One region of the Streptomyces sp. NBC_01451 genome, then DNA from elsewhere that is predicted to be linked to it. Evidence: riboswitches for the same ligand, from Rfam matches in the RefSeq annotation. Region 1 holds a riboswitch; each other region holds the start of a gene.
What was found. Region 1 has a riboswitch for cyclic di-AMP ahead of OG595_RS25740 (transglycosylase SLT domain-containing protein). Riboswitches for the same ligand answer to the same signal wherever they lie in the genome.
Positions count from the first base shown of each region.

Region 2: another riboswitch for cyclic di-AMP. It lies ahead of OG595_RS09510 (M23 family metallopeptidase); the one in region 1 lies ahead of OG595_RS25740 (transglycosylase SLT domain-containing protein).
Region 3: another riboswitch for cyclic di-AMP. It lies ahead of OG595_RS05435 (M23 family metallopeptidase); the one in region 1 lies ahead of OG595_RS25740 (transglycosylase SLT domain-containing protein).
Region 4: another riboswitch for cyclic di-AMP. It lies ahead of OG595_RS16445 (transglycosylase family protein); the one in region 1 lies ahead of OG595_RS25740 (transglycosylase SLT domain-containing protein).

Region 1 covers NZ_CP109479.1:5,876,054-5,880,251, forward strand. The annotation lists gene OG595_RS25735 (HAD family hydrolase) at 102-923, shown strand; gene OG595_RS25740 (transglycosylase SLT domain-containing protein) at 992-1,483, opposite strand; cyclic di-AMP (ydaO/yuaA leader) riboswitch at 1,485-1,646, opposite strand; gene OG595_RS25745 (polyprenyl synthetase family protein) at 2,293-3,303, shown strand; gene OG595_RS25750 (DUF2092 domain-containing protein) at 3,644-4,198, shown strand, end outside.
Region 2 covers NZ_CP109479.1:2,245,336-2,249,533, reverse strand. The annotation lists gene OG595_RS09520 (M16 family metallopeptidase) at 1-624, shown strand, start outside; gene OG595_RS09515 (M16 family metallopeptidase) at 621-2,009, shown strand; cyclic di-AMP (ydaO/yuaA leader) riboswitch at 2,226-2,394, shown strand; gene OG595_RS09510 (M23 family metallopeptidase) at 2,407-3,180, shown strand; gene OG595_RS09505 (GntR family transcriptional regulator) at 3,369-4,064, shown strand.
Region 3 covers NZ_CP109479.1:1,247,067-1,251,264, forward strand. The annotation lists gene OG595_RS05420 (Glu/Leu/Phe/Val dehydrogenase dimerization domain-containing protein) at 1-506, shown strand, start outside; gene OG595_RS05425 (TetR/AcrR family transcriptional regulator) at 624-1,238, shown strand; gene OG595_RS05430 (SGNH/GDSL hydrolase family protein) at 1,355-2,140, opposite strand; gene OG595_RS05435 (M23 family metallopeptidase) at 2,317-3,300, opposite strand; cyclic di-AMP (ydaO/yuaA leader) riboswitch at 3,304-3,463, opposite strand; gene OG595_RS05440 (alpha-galactosidase) at 3,767-4,198, opposite strand, start outside.
Region 4 covers NZ_CP109479.1:3,797,038-3,801,235, forward strand. The annotation lists gene OG595_RS16430 (DUF501 domain-containing protein) at 1-73, opposite strand, end outside; gene OG595_RS16435 (FtsB family cell division protein) at 99-575, opposite strand; gene eno (phosphopyruvate hydratase) at 676-1,962, opposite strand; gene OG595_RS16445 (transglycosylase family protein) at 2,372-3,091, opposite strand; cyclic di-AMP (ydaO/yuaA leader) riboswitch at 3,095-3,267, opposite strand; gene OG595_RS16450 (transglycosylase family protein) at 3,452-4,198, opposite strand, start outside.

The DNA.
Region 1 (4,198 bases):
CGGGAACCGGTGCGGGTGCCGGGGCTGTTGCCGCCGGGAGAACGAACGTCGTCCGGTTCGAACGGAGACCGATGGGCCGAACGATCCGTATTCTCTGGATCATGGCCGCACCCACCGCATACGCACTTATCGCCACGGACCTGGACGGAACGCTCCTGCGTGCCGACGACACGCTCTCCGACCGGTCCCGGGCCGCGCTTGCGCGTGTCACGGCCGCGGGCGTCCGGCATCTGGTCGTGACCGGACGGCCGGCTCCGAGAGTCCGGCCACTGCTCGACGACCTGGGCGCCGGGGGGCTCGCGGTGTGCGGGCAGGGGGCGCAGGTGTACGACGCCGGCGCGGACCGTCTGCTGTGGTCGGTGACCCTGGACCGGGAGCTGGCGGAGACCGCGCTCGGCAAGATCGAGGCCGAGGTCGGTCAGGTGTACGCCGCCGTCGACCAGGACGGTGTCGACGGGCTCACGCTCATCGAACCCGGGTACCTGATGCCGCACCCGACGCTGCCGGCCGTACAGGTGCCCCACCGGGACGATCTGTGGACCGCGCCCATCAGCAAGGTGCTGCTGCGTCACCCGTCCCTGTCCGACGACGAGTTGGCGTCGGCGGCGCGCGGAGCGGTCGGTTCCCTCGCGACGGTCACCATGTCGGGGCCGGGCACTGTCGAACTCCAGCCATGCGGCATCACCAAGGCGACGGGGCTCGCGCTGGCCGCCGAGTATCTCGGGCTGACCGCGTCCGCCACGATCGCCTTCGGTGACATGCCCAACGACATCCCGATGTTCGACTGGGCGGCCCACGGTGTCGCCATGGCCAACGCCCATCCCGAGCTCAAGGCCGTGGCGGACGAGGTCACCCTCTCGAACGAGGACGACGGGATCGCGGTGGTGCTGGAGCGGCTGTTCGGGGCCGGAGCGGGCCGGTAGCGGACCAGGGCCGGCCGGCCCGGTAGACCTGGGCCGGCTGCCCCGGGCTGCCTGCCGCCCGGGGCTGCCTAGTAGGCCCCGTACACGTTGTCTATCGATCCGTAGCGCGCCGCCGCGTAGTTGCAGGCCGCGGTGATGTTCGCGATCGGGTCGTAGGGGTCGTACGAGGTGCCTGCGACGTGGTAGGCGGCGAAGGTCGGGTCGATGACCTGGAGGAGGCCCTTGGAGGGGGTGCCGGCTGCGGCGTTCGAGTCCCAGTTGTTGATGGCGTACGGGTTGCCCGACGACTCGCGGATGACGTTGCGGTAGATGCCGTCGTACGTTCCGGGGATTCCGTTCTGCGCCATGATGTCGAGCGATTCGCGGATCCAGCCGTCCAGGTTGTTCGCGTAGTACGTCGTGGTCGATGACGTGACGGACGGTGCCGCTGATGCCGTTGTCGCGGTCAGGAAGGGGATGGCCAGGGCTGCGGCGGCCGTCCCGGTGATGGCGAGTGTGCGCGTGAGCGCGAGCGGGCGGCGGGAGGTTCTCGCGTGGTGGTGCCGACCTCGTACGGGCATGGTGTGTCCTCTCCGGCGCCTGCGAGGTGAGCTGTCGGGTTCGGGCGGGAGATGCCCGGCCGGGCGCGTTGTCGGCGCACGGCTTCACCCCTAGCCGCTCCGGCGTGAATGCCCGGACCGGCGGCTTGCCTGGGTCCCCCGCTCCTGCCTGCGTGAGTCATGTGTGGGTGGGTTGTCTGCTCTGCGGGCGGTGGCAGGATTCGGCGGGCCGCCCGGTGTGGCGCGAAACGTATGCGAGAGCACACGGATGGAACAAGGGGCGGAAATGCAGGACTTGCCTATTTGGGACGCCCATTGGGGATAAAACGGTCAAAAAGTAAAGGGCGCGTGGAGGGCAACTTGCCTTTTGTGAAGGGGGAGTTTGCGGAGTGGGGGTCGTGGGGGTTGCTTGTGGGCGTGACTCGAATCACGGAGTGGGGGTAGTCGTGATCCGGGTGGCGTGAGCGGGCATTTTGAGGTTTTTGCTGATCAATGGACGCGCATGTCCGTTGTGGGAGTGGAACCTGCTGTGCGATGCGCGACGTTGTCCCGGTGACGGTCGCGGCGAGGGGTGGCGATGGGTGGGAAAGGCGTGGGGGTGAGGTGGCGTATGTGCGTGTGGGCTCAGGTGCCGGATGCGGGATGTTTATAAATGTCCATGCTTTGGACTGATCAAAAACATTCCGGTCGTGATCCGATACCGCCTGGGCTGGACGGGCGGGCGCTCGCGGTGATCGAAACGTGACCGGATACGCTGACTTGAGTGATGGCAACGATCTATCGACACACCGTGTGACCGCCAGTAGACACCAGCAGACAGGAGATCCCTCGTGACCGTCGTCGGGCCGTTCGGGCTGAGCGTGCGGGACCAGGCTCTCGAAGCCGATGTCCAGGCCGGATTGGCGGCTGTCGAGGAAGGGTTGCTCGAAGCCACCAAGAGCGAGGTCCCCTTCATTACGGAGGCCGCGCAGCATCTCGTACGGGCCGGCGGGAAGCGGTTCCGGCCACTGCTCGTAATGCTCGCTGCACAGTTCGGGGACCGGCATGCGCCGGGGATCGTGCCGTCCGCGGTGGTGGTGGAGCTGACCCACCTCGCGACGCTGTATCACGACGACGTCATGGACGAGGCCGAGGTGCGGCGCGGGGTGCCCAGTGCCAACACGCGCTGGGGCAACTCCGTCGCGGTCCTCACCGGGGACTTCCTGTTCGCGCGCGCCTCGCACATCCTCGCCGACCTCGGGCCCGAGGCGGTCCGGGTGCAGGCGGAGGCGTTCGAGCGGCTGGTGACCGGGCAGATCCTGGAGACGGCGGGGCCGTCGGACGGGCGGGATCCCGTCGAGCACTATCTGGACGTGCTGGGCGGGAAGACCGGGTCCCTGGTGGCCGTGGCCTGCCGGTTCGGGGCGATGATGTCCGGGGCGGACGACAGCGTCGTGGACGTGCTCACCCAGTACGGGGAGCGGCTCGGGGTCGCCTTCCAGCTCGCCGACGATGTACTGGACATCGCGTCCGACTCCCACGAGTCGGGAAAGACGCCGGGGACGGATCTGCGGGAGGGCATTCCCACGATGCCCGTGCTCCGGCTGCGGGAGCGGGTGGCCCGGCTGGGGCTGGCCGAGGACGTCGCGTTGTGCGAGCTGCTGGACTCCGACCTGAGCGACGACGCCCGGCACGCGGAGGCGCTGGCCCGGCTGCGGGTGCATCCGGCGTTGGAGCAGGCGCGGCGGGACACGGTGCGGTACGCGGAGGAGGCTCGGGCCGCGCTGGTGCCGTTGGCGGAGTGCGATGCGAAGGCCGCGCTGCGGGAGATGTGCGATGCGGTGGTGCATCGGGCGGGGTGAGGGTTCGCCGCCGCCCGTGCCCGTCCCTTCCCGTTCCTGGGGGCTGCGCCCCCAGACCCCCGCTTCGGCCCTGAAGGGGCCTCGTCCTGAAACTCCCCCAGAGGGGGACCCCCAGACGGGCTGAAATGTCGGGGTGTGACCCCTACGGGTCAGGGGAGGTTGGGGCTCCTCATGTCATCCCGTAGCAGTACACGGAGTTGAGCCCACGGTCTGACGATTCGTCCTCGCCGATTTGGTGAGATGGAAACCACCACTCCTCACCGGTTCGGGTGAGAATGGCGGCTCGGGGTGGACAAGTGTGGGACGGACAGCCGCCGCCGACGACGGAGGTAAGGCACACATGGCACCGTACGAAGAGGCCAAGGCCGGGAACCGGATCGAGGCCGAGATCGAGGCCGAGGACGTGCCGTCCCGGCGCCGCAAGGCCGCGCGGTACGCCGCCCCGGCCGTGGTGATCGGTCTGACGGTCGCGACGATCGGGCTGGTACCGGCGTTCGCCGGTTCCGGAGACCCCGATCTGCCGAAGATCAGTGCGCAGGAACTCATCGAGAAGATCGCCGCGTCGGACGTACAGCAGCTGTCCGGCACGGTGAAGATCAGTACGGATCTGGGGCTGCCGGACCTCGGCGGTCTGGAGAGCGGACTCCTGTCCGGCGGACTCGGAGGGGGTTCCGGCGACTCGGGATCGGCCGCCGATCCGAGCGCCAAGCTCCTTGAGCTGGCCACCGGCACGCACACCGTGCGGGTCGCCGTCGACGGCCCCGACAAGCAGAAGGTGTCGCTGCTGGAGAAGGCCGCCGAGTACAGCGTCATCCACAACGGCGACGAGGTGTGGGCGTACGACAGCGCGTCGAACGAGGCGTACCACGCGACGGCCCCCGCTTCCGAGAGCGGT
Region 2 (4,198 bases), 3.6 Mb from region 1:
GTCCCCGCGCGCGCGTTGATGGCCGCCTACCGGCTCCCGGAGGACGGCACGCGCGCGTGCGACGCGGCCGACCTGGCGCTCACCGTCCTCGGCGGCGGCGAGTCCTCCCGGCTCTACAACCGGCTCGTACGGCGGGACCGTACGGCGGTGGCGGCCGGCTTCGGCCTGCTGCGGCTGGCCGGAGCACCCTCCCTGGGGTGGCTGGACGTGAAGACCTCCGCGGACGTCGAGGTGCCGGTCATCGAGGCCGCCGTCGACGAGGAGCTCGCCCGGTTCGCCGCGGAGGGCCCCACGGCCGAGGAAATGGAACGCGCCCAGGCCCAGTTGGAGCGCGAGTGGCTCGACCGGCTCGGCACGGTCTCGGGCCGCGCCGACGAACTGTGCCGTTTCGCGGTGCTGTTCGGCGACCCGCAGCTCGCCCTGACCGCCGTGGAGCGCGTGCTCGACGTCACGGCCGAGGAGGTCCAGCAGGCCGCCAAGGACCGGCTGCGCCCCGACAACCGCGCGGTGCTCGTCTACGAGCCGGTCTCCGGCGAGACCGCCGAGGACGCGGATCCGCCCCAGGACCCCGAGGCCGAGGCCACGATCGAAGCCACCGACACCGACGAGGAGGCGGCCAAGTGACCGAGCTCGCCACGATGGAGTTCCACCCCCAGCCCCAGGCGGGCGAGGCCAGGCCCTGGGCCTTCCCGGCCCCCGGGCGCGGCACCCTCGGCAACGGTCTGACCGTCCTGCGCTGCCACCGCCCCGGCCAGCAGGTCGTCGCCGTCGAGGTACTCGTCGACGCCCCCCTGGAGGCCGAGCCGGCCGGTCTCGACGGAGTGGCCACGATCATGGCCCGGGCCTTCTCCGAAGGCACCGACAAGCACTCCGCCGAGGAGTTCGCCGCCGAGCTGGAGCGCTGCGGCGCCACCCTCGACGCGCACGCCGACCACCCGTGTGTGCGGCTCAGCCTCGAAGTCCCCGTGTCGCGTCTCCCCAAGGCGCTCGGTCTGCTGGCCGACGCACTCAGGGCGCCCGCGTTCTCGGACAGCGAGATCGAGCGGCTGGTGCGCAACCGGCTCGACGAGATCCCGCACGAGACGGCCAACCCGGCCCGCCGCTCGGCCAAGCAGCTGTACAAGGAGCTGTTCCCGGCGTCCTCGCGCATGTCACGTCCGCGCCAGGGCACCGAGGAGACGGTCGCGAAGATCGACGCGGCAGCCGTACGCGCCTTCTACGAGAGGCACGTCCGGCCCGCCACGGCCACCGCCGTGGTCGTCGGCGACCTCACCGGCGTCGACCTGGACGCGCTGCTCGGCGACACCCTGGGGGCCTGGACGGGTTCGACGGCCGAGCCGCGGCCCGTGCCGCCGGTGACCGCCGACGACACCGGCCGTGTCGTCATCGTGGACCGCCCCGGCGCCGTGCAGACCCAGCTGCTCATCGGCCGCATCGGCGCCGACCGGCACGACCGCGTCTGGGCCGCCCAGGTCCTCGGCACGTACTGCCTCGGCGGCACCCTCACCTCCCGCCTGGACCGTGTCCTGCGCGAGGAAAAGGGCTACACCTACGGTGTGCGGGCGTTCGGCCAGGTGCTGCGCTCCGCCCCGGACGGCACGGGCGCCGCGCTGCTCGCCATCAGCGGCTCCTTCGACACGCCGAACACCGGTCCCGCGCTGGCGGACCTCTGGAAGGTGCTGCGCACCCTCGCGGCCGAGGGGCTCACCGACGCCGAGCGCGATGTCGCGGTGCAGAACCTGGTCGGAGTCGCCCCGCTCAAGTACGAGACCGCGGCGGCCGTTGCGAGCACGCTGGCCGACCAGGTCGAGCAGCACCTGCCCGACGACTACCAGGCGACGCTGTACCGGCAGCTCGCCGCGACCGGCACGGTGGAGGCCACCGCGGCGGCCGTCAACGCCTTCCCGGTGGACCGTCTGGTGACGGTGCTCGTCGGGGACGCGGCGACGATCGAGGAGCCCGTCCGGGCCCTCGGTATCGGCGAAGTGACCGTCGTCCCCGCCGAGTAGCGGCACCCGGCGTACACGACAGGAGCCCCGGTGACGAAAGCGTCACCGGGGCTTCTGTGTCCATGTTGATGCGCAAGTTGTCCGTATTGATGGAGAGGTGGACAGTCTGCACTGTGGCATGCGCTACAAAACCCGTGATCGGTTTGTTGATTGAAAGATGTCCCGTTTAGCGTCTGTCCGGCTGTCCGTCATGCACTGCGCCGCAGCCGCGGCACCGGACAGTCATCGCCGAGTCCCCGTACGGCGCGAGCCAGGGGAGCCGGGGACCCACCATGTGCAGTCCCTGGGGTGAATCGGATGCCCGCGTGTACAGCGAGGGTGTCCGTAGGAGACCTTCCTGCTCCGAACCCGTCAGCTAACCCGGTAGGCGAGAAGGAAGGAAAGGACCCACCACTACATGGCGTTCACCCGCGCCACCGGGAAGCACCGTCGTCCCAGCCGCCCCAGTCTTGTCACCCGTACGACCGTCCGCGCGGCCGGCGTCGCCGCCCTCGCGACCACCGGCGTCGTCGGCTCCCTCGCAGCTCCGGCGCTCGCCGCGGAGTCCACCGTCGAGCAGACCGGTCTCACCCCGGTGGTCTCCATCGGTGAGTCGCTCGCCGACGAGATAGACGCGCAGGCCGCCGCCCAGGAACAGGCCGCAGAGAAGGCCGCCGCCGAGAAGCGGGCCGTCGCCGCCGCGAAGAAGGAAGCGGAGGAGCGGGTCAAGGAGGCGCGCGAGGCGAAGGCCCGTGCCGCCCGTGAGGCCGAGCGCAAGCGCCTCACCAGCTACGTCGCCCCGATCGCCGGCTCGTACATCTCCACGGGCTACAAGGCGGGCGGCGCCGTCTGGTCCTCCGGCAGCCACACCGGTGTCGACTTCCACGCCGCGTCCGGCACCACCGTCCAGGCGGTGGGCTCCGGCACCGTCGTCGAGGCCGGCTGGGGAGGGTCCTACGGCAACAACATCGTGATCAAGATGATTGATGGTACGTACACCCAGTACGGTCATCTGTCGTCCATCAATGTGTCCGTCGGCCAGACGGTCACCCCGGGTCAGCAGATAGGCCTCTCCGGAGCCACCGGCAACGTCACCGGGGCGCACCTCCACTTCGAGGCACGTACGACCCCGGAGTACGGCTCGGACATCAACCCCGTCGCCTACCTCCGCTCGCACGGCGTGAACGTCTGACGACCCCGCGCACCACTTGTCGTGGCCCCGGCTCCCCGAGCCGGGGCTTTCGGCGTTTCGGAGGGTGGTGTGTCCAAAAAATATCCATCGATTCCGGCCTGCCGTCGGAAATTCCGGTTCTCTGCAATAGAGTCACTCAACACACGTCAATCGTCGACGTTTCACGGGGATTAAAGCGGAGGTCGGACATGCGTATTCCGGCGCACTCGGTATGCACGGCGATCCGGGACGACATCGTCGCCGGTGTCTACGAGCGCGGCAGCCGGCTCACCGAGGAACTGCTCGCGCGCCGCTACGGCGTCTCGCGCGTCCCCGTCCGCGAGGCCCTGCGCACCCTGGAGGCCGAGGGCTTCGTGGTGACCCGGCGGCACGCGGGCGCGTGCGTCGCGGAACCCACCGAGCAGGAGGCCTCCGACCTGCTGGAGATGCGCATGCTCCTGGAGCCGCTGGGTGCCTCCCGGGCCGCCCAGCGGCGCACCGAGGCCCACCTCAAGGTGCTGCGGGGCCTGGTCAGGCTGGGCCAGGAGCGGGCCAGGAGGGGGAACAGCGAGGATCTGCGCTCCCTGGGGGGCTGGTTCCACGAGACGCTGACCCAGGCCTCCGGAAGCCACACCCTGGCCTCGACACTCACCCAGCTCCGGCACAAGATCGCCTGGATGTACACGGTGGAGGCGCCTGCCAGCCCCGTCGACTCCTGGGCGGAACACGGGGCGATCGTGGACGCGGTGGCGCGCGGCGACAGTGAGCGGGCGCGGGCCATCACGGCGCTGCACACCGAGCGCGCGACCGCCGTGCACCGGCTTCGATTTCCGGGCGCCGGGGACAGGCCGGATCGTGTGAGGACTTCGCAACATCCCGTAAACATGACGGGCCTGCGTCATTAACACGGGAGCCGTATACAAAGAGAGTCGAATTCGCGGGAGGTTATTTCTGCTGCCCGCGATCGGGAATTGTGAAGGGCCCGCCCGATATTCGGGCGGGCCCTTCGCCGTGTGCGGGTGGTTCTTTTGCGGTGGCG
Region 3 (4,198 bases), 4.6 Mb from region 1:
ACCCGGCGGGGCTCGACGTCGAGGCGCTGCTCGCGGCCCGGGACACGTACGGCACCGTGGACCGCGGGGTGCTGCGCCCCGACGACCGCGAACTGCCGGGCGAGGCCTGGCTGTCCACGGAGGCGGAGGTGCTGGTGCCGGCGGCGGTCTCGTACGCCGTCGACACCGGGAACCAGGCGGGGATCACCGCAGGTTGGGTCGTCGAGGCCGCCAACATGCCCGTGCTGCCGGAGGCCGAGGAGCTGCTGGCCGCGCGCGGCGTCGTCGTACTGCCGGACGTGGTCGTCAACTCCGGGACGAACGCCTGGTGGTGGTGGACGCTGTTCGGGGACATCGGCGCGGAGGCGGAGGAGGCGTTCGCGCACACCAGGCGCTCGATGCGTGCCCTGGTCGACCAGGTGCTCGCTCGCGCGGAGGCCGACGGGACGACTCCGCGTGCGGCGGCGCACGCGATCGTCGAGAACCGCCTCCCGGTGATCGCGGAGCGGTTCGGGTGGTACCGGTGACGGTGTCCGGCCACGGGTGCGGGGTCCGTCCCGGCGGACCGGCCGTATTGGCGCGGATTCACAGGGATTGACGGGGCTGCCCCGCCATCGTGTCCTGTGACGGATTAGTGTGGCCGCGTGGCAAGGGTGCGGTTGAGCGTGGCCGAGCGGCGCGAGGAGTTGTTGCGGGCCGCCATCGAGCAGATCGAGGCACGGGGTGTGGCGGCGGTCAGGATCGCCGACGTGGCCGCCGTCCTCGGGGTGAGCAACGCGCTGGTGCTCTACCACTTCTCGACCAAGGAGAAACTGGTCGCCGCCGCGTTCCGGTACGCGGCCGAGGCCGACCTCACTCACCTGGGCAAGCTTCTCGGGCGCCGTTCCCCGGCGCTGCGCCGACTGCGGTCCGCCGTCCGCTGGTACGCGCCGACCGGTCAGGCCAAGGGCTGGCGCCTCTGGATCGAGGGGTGGGCGGTGTCCCTGCGCGACCCCGGGCTGCGGGAGGTCGCCGGGGACCTGGACCGGCGCTGGAAGGCCGCGATCACCGAGGTCATCGCGGAGGGGGTGGCCGCGGGCGAGTTCGAGTGCCCCGACCCCGGGGGTACGGCGCTGCGGCTCACGGCGCTGCTGGACGGACTGGCCGTCCAGATGACGGCGTACGACGGGGTGTCGCGGGCGCGGGCCGAACAGTGGGTGGACGCTGCGCTGGCCGCGGAACTGGGGCTGGAGCAGGCCGCGTTGACATCGGGCAGGTGAGCTGGCGCGGGCGTTACCGGGGCTGCCGCGTCGGCCTGGACGGCCTCGCCCTCAAGCGCCGGACGGGCTGAAGTCGCCCACCCGGCGCTGAGACGTGATCGGACCCCATGCCCGACTCACGCGACCCAGTCGATCCGGCTCTTGATGTCGACCGGCGACAGGCTCCCCTTGGCCGTCACGTGGTCGCCCGACGACTCGCCGCGCAGGCGCCGGCCGATCCACGGGACCAGGTACTCGCGGGCCCAGTTGACGTCGTCGCGGCGGATCTCGAAGGTGCCCCGCGGCGGCAGCTCGGGCCAGGGCTGGTCCGGGTCGGCCGGGATCTCCAGGCCGAGGACCTGTCCCGCGCGCAGCGCCACGCGCGTGTGACCCTCGGGCGACAGATGCAGCCGGTCGCCGTCCCAGGCCCGGCGGTCCTGGATGGTCTTCAGGGACCACAGGTCGAGCACGGGACAGCCGTACCGGTCGGCGATGGCCCGCAGATGTCCGTTGTACGTGGCGATCTTGCCGCGCATGTGCTTCAGCACCGGGACGTTGCGGGTGTCGAACCCGGTCGTCACCATGACCGTGCCGACCGCCGAGGTGAGGCCGATCACCGCTCGCTCGAAGCGCTCGGCGACCTCGTCCGGGTCGCTGCCGGGCCGGATGATGTCGTTGCCGCCCGCGCAGAAGGAGACCAGGTCCGGCGCCTGCTCCCTGGCCTGCGGAAGCTGCTCGGCCACGATCTGGTCGAGCAGCCTCCCGCGTACCGCGAGGTTCGTGTAGTCGAAGTCGCCCTCCGGGCGCCGGTCCGCGAGCAGTACCGCGAACCGGTCGGCCCAGCCGACGAACGCCCCGTCGGGGCCGGGGTCGCCAACGCCCTCGGTGAAGCTGTCCCCCACCGCCACGTACGACCCGATCACCGCTCTGCTGTCATTCTTCGAATCGTCTGCCACATCGGCCCATGATTCACCTTCCGATGTGAGCTACGCGACCGTAGGAAGGGGTTGACTCGCGGTGAGATAAGCCACTCGTCAAGTGTTGGTCAACCCGGAATAACGGGACGACGCGACTCGTGGCCCACCTCATCGTGCGCGTGTCAGCCGACGGCGACGCCCTTCGAGCGGAGATACGCGACCGGGTCCACGTCGGAGCCGTAGTCCGGGGTGGTGCGGATCTCGAAGTGCAGGTGCGGCCCGGTCACGTTGCCGGTGGCACCGGAGAGGCCGATCTGCTGCCCCTCCGTCACGCTCTGGCCCGCCGAGACGGAGAGCTGGGAGAGGTGGGCGTACTGGGCGTAGTAGCCGTCGGCGAGCTGGATGACGACCTGGTTGCCGTACGCGCCGCCCCAGCCGGCGGAGACGACGGTGCCGGCGCCGACGGCCTTGAGCGAGGTACCGGTCGGGACGACGAAGTCGACGCCCGTGTGGTAGCCGCTGGACCACATGCTGCCCGCGACGTGGTAGGCGGTGCCGATGGTGGCACCGGCCACCGGAAGCGTGAAGCCGCCCGAACTGCCGGTGTCGGCAACCTCGGTCGTCGTCGAGGTCTGGGCCGTCGCGCTCTCGGCGGCCGGCTTGGAACTCTCCGTCCGCGTGGACTTCGAGGAGGACGAGGACTTGGCGGAGGACGAGGAAGGCGAGGAGGCCGACGCGGCCTTCTTGCCGATCGTCAGCTTCAGACCGGGGTGGATCAGACCCGGATCGGCGCCGATGGCGGTGCGGTTGTCCGAGTAGAGCTTCTGCCAGCCACCGCTGACGCTCTGCTCCTGGGCGATCTTCGAGAGGTAGTCGCCGGCCTGGACCGCGTAGGTCCTGACACTCGACTTCTCGGCGGCGGAAGGCGCCGACGCCGCGGACTTCTCGGTTTTGGCCGTCTTGGCGGAGACGTTTTCGGCCGTTACGGACTTGGCGGTCTCCGAAAGCGTCGACACGGACTGCGTCGCGGACTCGGCCGTGGCCGCATGGGCTCCGGTGGCTCCCAGCAACGGCAGAGCGAGTGCCGCTCCGCCGGTTCCGGCGACGGCTATCGAGCGGGTGAATCGCTGGGACTTCGGACGGCGGTGCTTACCCTTCGCGGGCATGGCGAATTCCTTCTCCGTCGCCTGCGAGGTGAGCTGTCGGGTGCGGACTGGAGATGTCCGGCCACGCCTGAACGTGACTTAACCCCAAGCCTGTTCCAGAGACCGGAACAGGCGTTCTACCTGTGGGTCCCCCGCTCCTGCCGTTCTCGGGTGTTCGATGCGGGCTCCGGGCGGCGGCAGGATTGGGCGTCCGTCCGGATTGGTGGCGAACGTAAGCGACCAGGACGCACCGGAACAAGCCTCAAGTTCCCTGTGTACGGATTTCCTGTGATCCTCCCCAGAATTCCCGGTCACTGTCCGTGAATTCCGGATCTCTCAATCCCTGGAACTCCCTTGAAGCACACCGAAATTACGTGAACATGACGGCGACTCAGGGTCACGGATATGACCCTGCTCACGCACTGGATTCACAGCAACCCTCATTTCCTTGCGAGTTGGAATGAAGGCGCCATAACGGACAGAAGAATCAGATCCGACGAAGTCGGAAAACCGCCGCTTCGAGGTCACCCTTCAGCCCGGTCCGCAGGCCACGATGCAGGAGCACGGCCCCACGGTGGATTTCACCCGTTTCACGGCATTCATAGGTCGCCGCCGGGTCGAGGCCGCGCAACCGCAGCGCCGGGACCGGTTCCCCGTAGTGCTGCGCCTGGAGCCAGGCGAGGACGACGGTCTCGTCCCCGAGCACGTACTGCACCGCGCTCAGCCCGCCGGTGGGGCGCCGCAGCCGGTAGAGGTCGCCGCGCTGCACGACGGGCCGGATCTCCTTGTAGAGCCCCACCCACTCCCCCGCCTCGGCCAGCTCCTCCTCCGTCCACTTCGTGAGGTCGCCGCCGACACCGAGCACTCCGGCCATCGCGCTCACGAACCGGAACCGCAACGAGCTCACCCGGCCGTTGAG
Region 4 (4,198 bases), 2.1 Mb from region 1:
GCTGCTGCTTGAAGGCCTCGACGTCCGCGTCGGTCGGCTCGGTGCGCGGGGTGGGAGGCGGGGGCGTGTCCATACCTGTCTTTTCTGTTCCGTTCAATTCACTGGTCGGCGGCGTCGGCCTTGTCCACGCCGTCCCAGACGTTCGCGTACCAGGGGCGGTCGGCCGCGCCGAGGTCGGCGCGCGACTGCTTCGCCGCGTCCGGGTCGATCACGATGTACCCGGTCTCGCCGGGCAGCACGTAGTGCAGCCGCTGCCGGATCTGCTGCTCCGCGTACGCGTCGTCCTGCCAGCGTGCCTTCAGGTCGCGGAGCTGCTCGACCCGCCTGCTGGCCTGGTCGCGCTCGCGTTCCATGTCGGCGATGTCGGCGCGCTGGGAGACGTACTGCCTTATCGGGTAGGCGAGGGCCACGATCAACGTGCAGAGGACCAGGGCGAGCAGGGCCGCCCGGCCGGTCAGGCGGGAGCGGCGGGCCTGGCGCTTGGTCTGGGAGCGGTAGACGCGGGCCGCCGTCTGCTCGCCGAGCAGCTTGATCCTGGTCGCGGTGGAGAACCGGTCCCGGTCCTTCACGGCCATGTTCCCCGCCTCCCCTTCACACGCGCGTACGTCCCCGCACACGGTACGGGACCGGGTACGGGGACGTACGTACGACTGGCTATGCCTTAACCCTGGTTGGTCAGCCCTTGAAGCGGGGGAAGGCGCTGCGGCCGGCGTACACCGCCGCGTCGTCGAGGATCTCCTCGATGCGCAGGAGCTGGTTGTACTTGGCGACGCGGTCCGAGCGGGCCGGGGCGCCGGTCTTGATCTGGCCGCAGTTCACGGCGACGGCGAGGTCGGCGATGGTGACGTCCTCGGTCTCGCCGGAGCGGTGGGACATCATGCACTTGAAGCCGTTGCGCTGGGCCAGCTCGACGGCGTCCAGGGTCTCGGTCAGCGAGCCGATCTGGTTGACCTTGACGAGCAGGGCGTTGGCCGAGCCCTCCTCGATACCGCGGGCGAGGCGCTCCGGGTTGGTGACGAAGAGGTCGTCGCCGACGATCTGGACCTTGTCGCCCAGCTTGTCGGTGATGGTCTTCCAGCCGGCCCAGTCGTCCTCGTACAGCGGGTCCTCGATGGAGATGAGCGGGTACGCGGAGACGAGCTCCTCGTAGTACTCGGTCATCTCGGCGGCCGTGCGGGACTTGCCCTCGAACTCGTACTTGCCGTCCTTGTAGAACTCGGACGCGGCGACGTCGAGCGCGAGGCCGATCTGCTCGCCGGGGACGTAACCGGCCTGCTTGATGGCCTCGATGATGAGGTCGAGGGCGGCGCGGTTGGACTCCAGGTTCGGGGCGAAGCCGCCCTCGTCGCCGAGACCGGTGGACAGGCCCTTGGTCTTCAGCACCTTCTTGAGGGTGTGGTAGATCTCCGCGCCCCAGCGCAGCGCCTCGGAGAAGGACTCCGCGCCGATCGGGGCGATCATGAACTCCTGGATGTCGACGTTGGAGTCCGCGTGGGAGCCGCCGTTGAGGATGTTCATCATCGGGACGGGCAGCAGGTGCGCGTTCGGGCCGCCGAGGTAGCGGAAGAGGGGGAGGTCGCTGGCCTCGGAGGCGGCGTGGGCGACGGCGAGGGAGACGCCGAGGATGGCGTTGGCGCCGAGGGAGCCCTTGTTGTCGGTGGCGTCCAGGTCGAACATGGCCTGGTCGATGAGGCGCTGCTCGGTGGCGTCGTAGCCGACGAGCTCCGGGCCGATCTGCTCGATGACGGCGAGGACGGCCTTCTCGACACCCTTGCCGAGGTAGCGGTTGGGGTCACCGTCGCGCAGCTCGATGGCCTCGAAGGCTCCCGTGGAGGCGCCGGACGGGACGGCGGCACGACCGGTGCTGCCGTCATCGAGGCCGACCTCGACCTCGACGGTGGGGTTGCCTCGCGAGTCGAGGATTTCCCGGGCTACGACGACGTCGATGGACGGCACGAGCATCTCCTTCATGGGATGTGACGCGGGTACGCGGGGCTGCTGGGCCTCGCGCGGGTACGGGGCCGCAGCGGCTCCGCGTTGATGAGCCTAACCGGCTCCGGGGGATCGGCCAGCCGTCCGACCACCCCATGGACGGAACATGAACGGAACCCAGGGTAAACATTGTTCCCCCAGGGAACAAAAAGCCCCGCTCCGGTGCGTACGGGGGAAGACGCACCGAAGCGGGGAGCCCGTGGGGGACGGGGGTGACCCTCACGGGCCCTCACTATGGAAGGCACGGATGTGAGAGCCCTGTGGTTCACCTACGAACCGGCCGGGATGCGGGGAGGGTTCCGGCCCGCAGGTGCCGGGGTCGGCGGCGGTTCGGCCGAGCCGCAGCGGCGTCGGCCGAGGTGCAGCCGCGTCAGCCGCGTCAGCTGAGGTGCAGCTGCTGGCCCGGGAAGATGAAGTCGGCGTCGTCGATGATGTCCTTGTTCAGCTGGAAGAGCTTCTGCCAGCCGCCCTTGACGTCGTGCGCCTCGGCGATCGCGCTCAGGCTGTCGCCCTTGACGACCTTGTACTCGCCGTCGCCCTTCTTGACCTTCTTGCCGGTCGGGGTGGTGACGGTCTTCTTCGCGGCCGGCCGGTCCTGCGAACGCGAGGCCGGCTGGTTGTCGGTGGAGCGGGTGGAGGTCTCGCCGGAGTTGCTGGAGCTGTTCGAGCTGCTGGACGAGCTGTTGTCGCTCGTGCCGGTGCCGCTGCTCGCGCCGCCGTTGTAGGAGGCGCTGGACAGGCCCGTGCCGCAGACCGGCCAGGCACCCTTGCCCTGGCCCGCGAGGACCTTCTCGGCGATGGTTATCTGCTGGGACTTGGAGGCCTGGTCGGCGGTGGAGGCGTACGCCGAGCCGCCGTACGCGGCCCAGGTCGAGGCGGAGAACTGGAGGCCGCCGTAGTAGCCGTTGCCGGTGTTGATGGACCAGTTGCCACCGGACTCGCACTGGGCGACCGTGTCCCACTCGGCGGAGGTGGCGGCGGAGGCGGAGCCGGCCGCGAGGAGCGGAGCGGCGACCGCGGCACCGGTGACACCGGCGATGGCGACGACCCGGGTGGCCTTGGACGGACGGCGGTGCTTGCCCTTACCGGTAAACAGCATGCGTGATCCCCTCACCGACGCCTGCGAGGTGAGCTGTCGGGTTCGGGCCGGTTGAGTTGCCCGGCCGTACGTCCCTCTCGGGCGGCGTACGGCTTCACCCCAAGCCGCTCCGGGACAACTGCCCGGTGCGGCACTTACCTTGGGTCCCCCGCTCCTGCCTACGGCGCTTGATAGCGACGACTGTTCCCGTACGGCCGTTGGCAGGATTCGGCGTTACGACCGGCGGGGCCCACTGTGGCGGGCGATGACGACCGTAAACAGCTGATCCTCCGAAATACAAAGACGATCAGGGCTTCTGAGACCTTTGTCTCACCGCATCGATAACGGACATTCAGCGTCAAACCATGACGTGAACTCCGGTTAGTTTTGCCCGGGTTCGCTACCTAGCGCAAGGGTCTGACCGGGGAGGACGAGGCCCGAGTCCGCGTCGAGGAAGGACTCGGTCCCGGCGGGGGTCCCGGACTGTCCGCCCGCGAGATCGAGCGAGTCGGTGACACCCCAGAGGACGCCCCCGACACTGCCGGCGTACGAGCCCTCGGCCTGGCCGCGGTGACGACCGGTACCGGCGGGGGTTTCGGCGCCGACGGACGCCTCGGCGCCGACTTCACCAACCTGATTTCCCGCACTGCGCCCGGATTTGCCCCCTTCTTCACCCGTTGCGGAGCCCACGGGCGAAACACTCCCTTCCGCCTCGCCGCCCGCGCCCGGCGACGGGGCGGAAGGGGACGGCGACAGGGAGATGGCCGACCCGGCGGAGTCGCCGGGGCCGGTCGTGGCCCCGAGGGACGGCACGGAGGACGGCGACGAGCCGGAGGCGTCGGTCGGGGCCGAGGGGTCGACAGAGGGCGACCCCGAAGGGGTGGGTGACGCCGAAGTCGAGGAGGAGGGAGTGGAGTCCGAGCCCGAGGCCAGACCCAGGCCCGAGGTCCCGTCCGCGGCATCGTCGGCGCCACCCCCGGCCACGCCGGTGTCGACGTCGGCCGAGGCGGTGTCCTTGCCGAGCCCGGACAGCAGTGCGCAGGCCTCCCAGGCCCCCGCCCCCTGGTCGGCGAGTATCTTCTCGCCGATGGCGATCTGCTGCGAACGGCTGGCCTGGTCGGCGCTCCC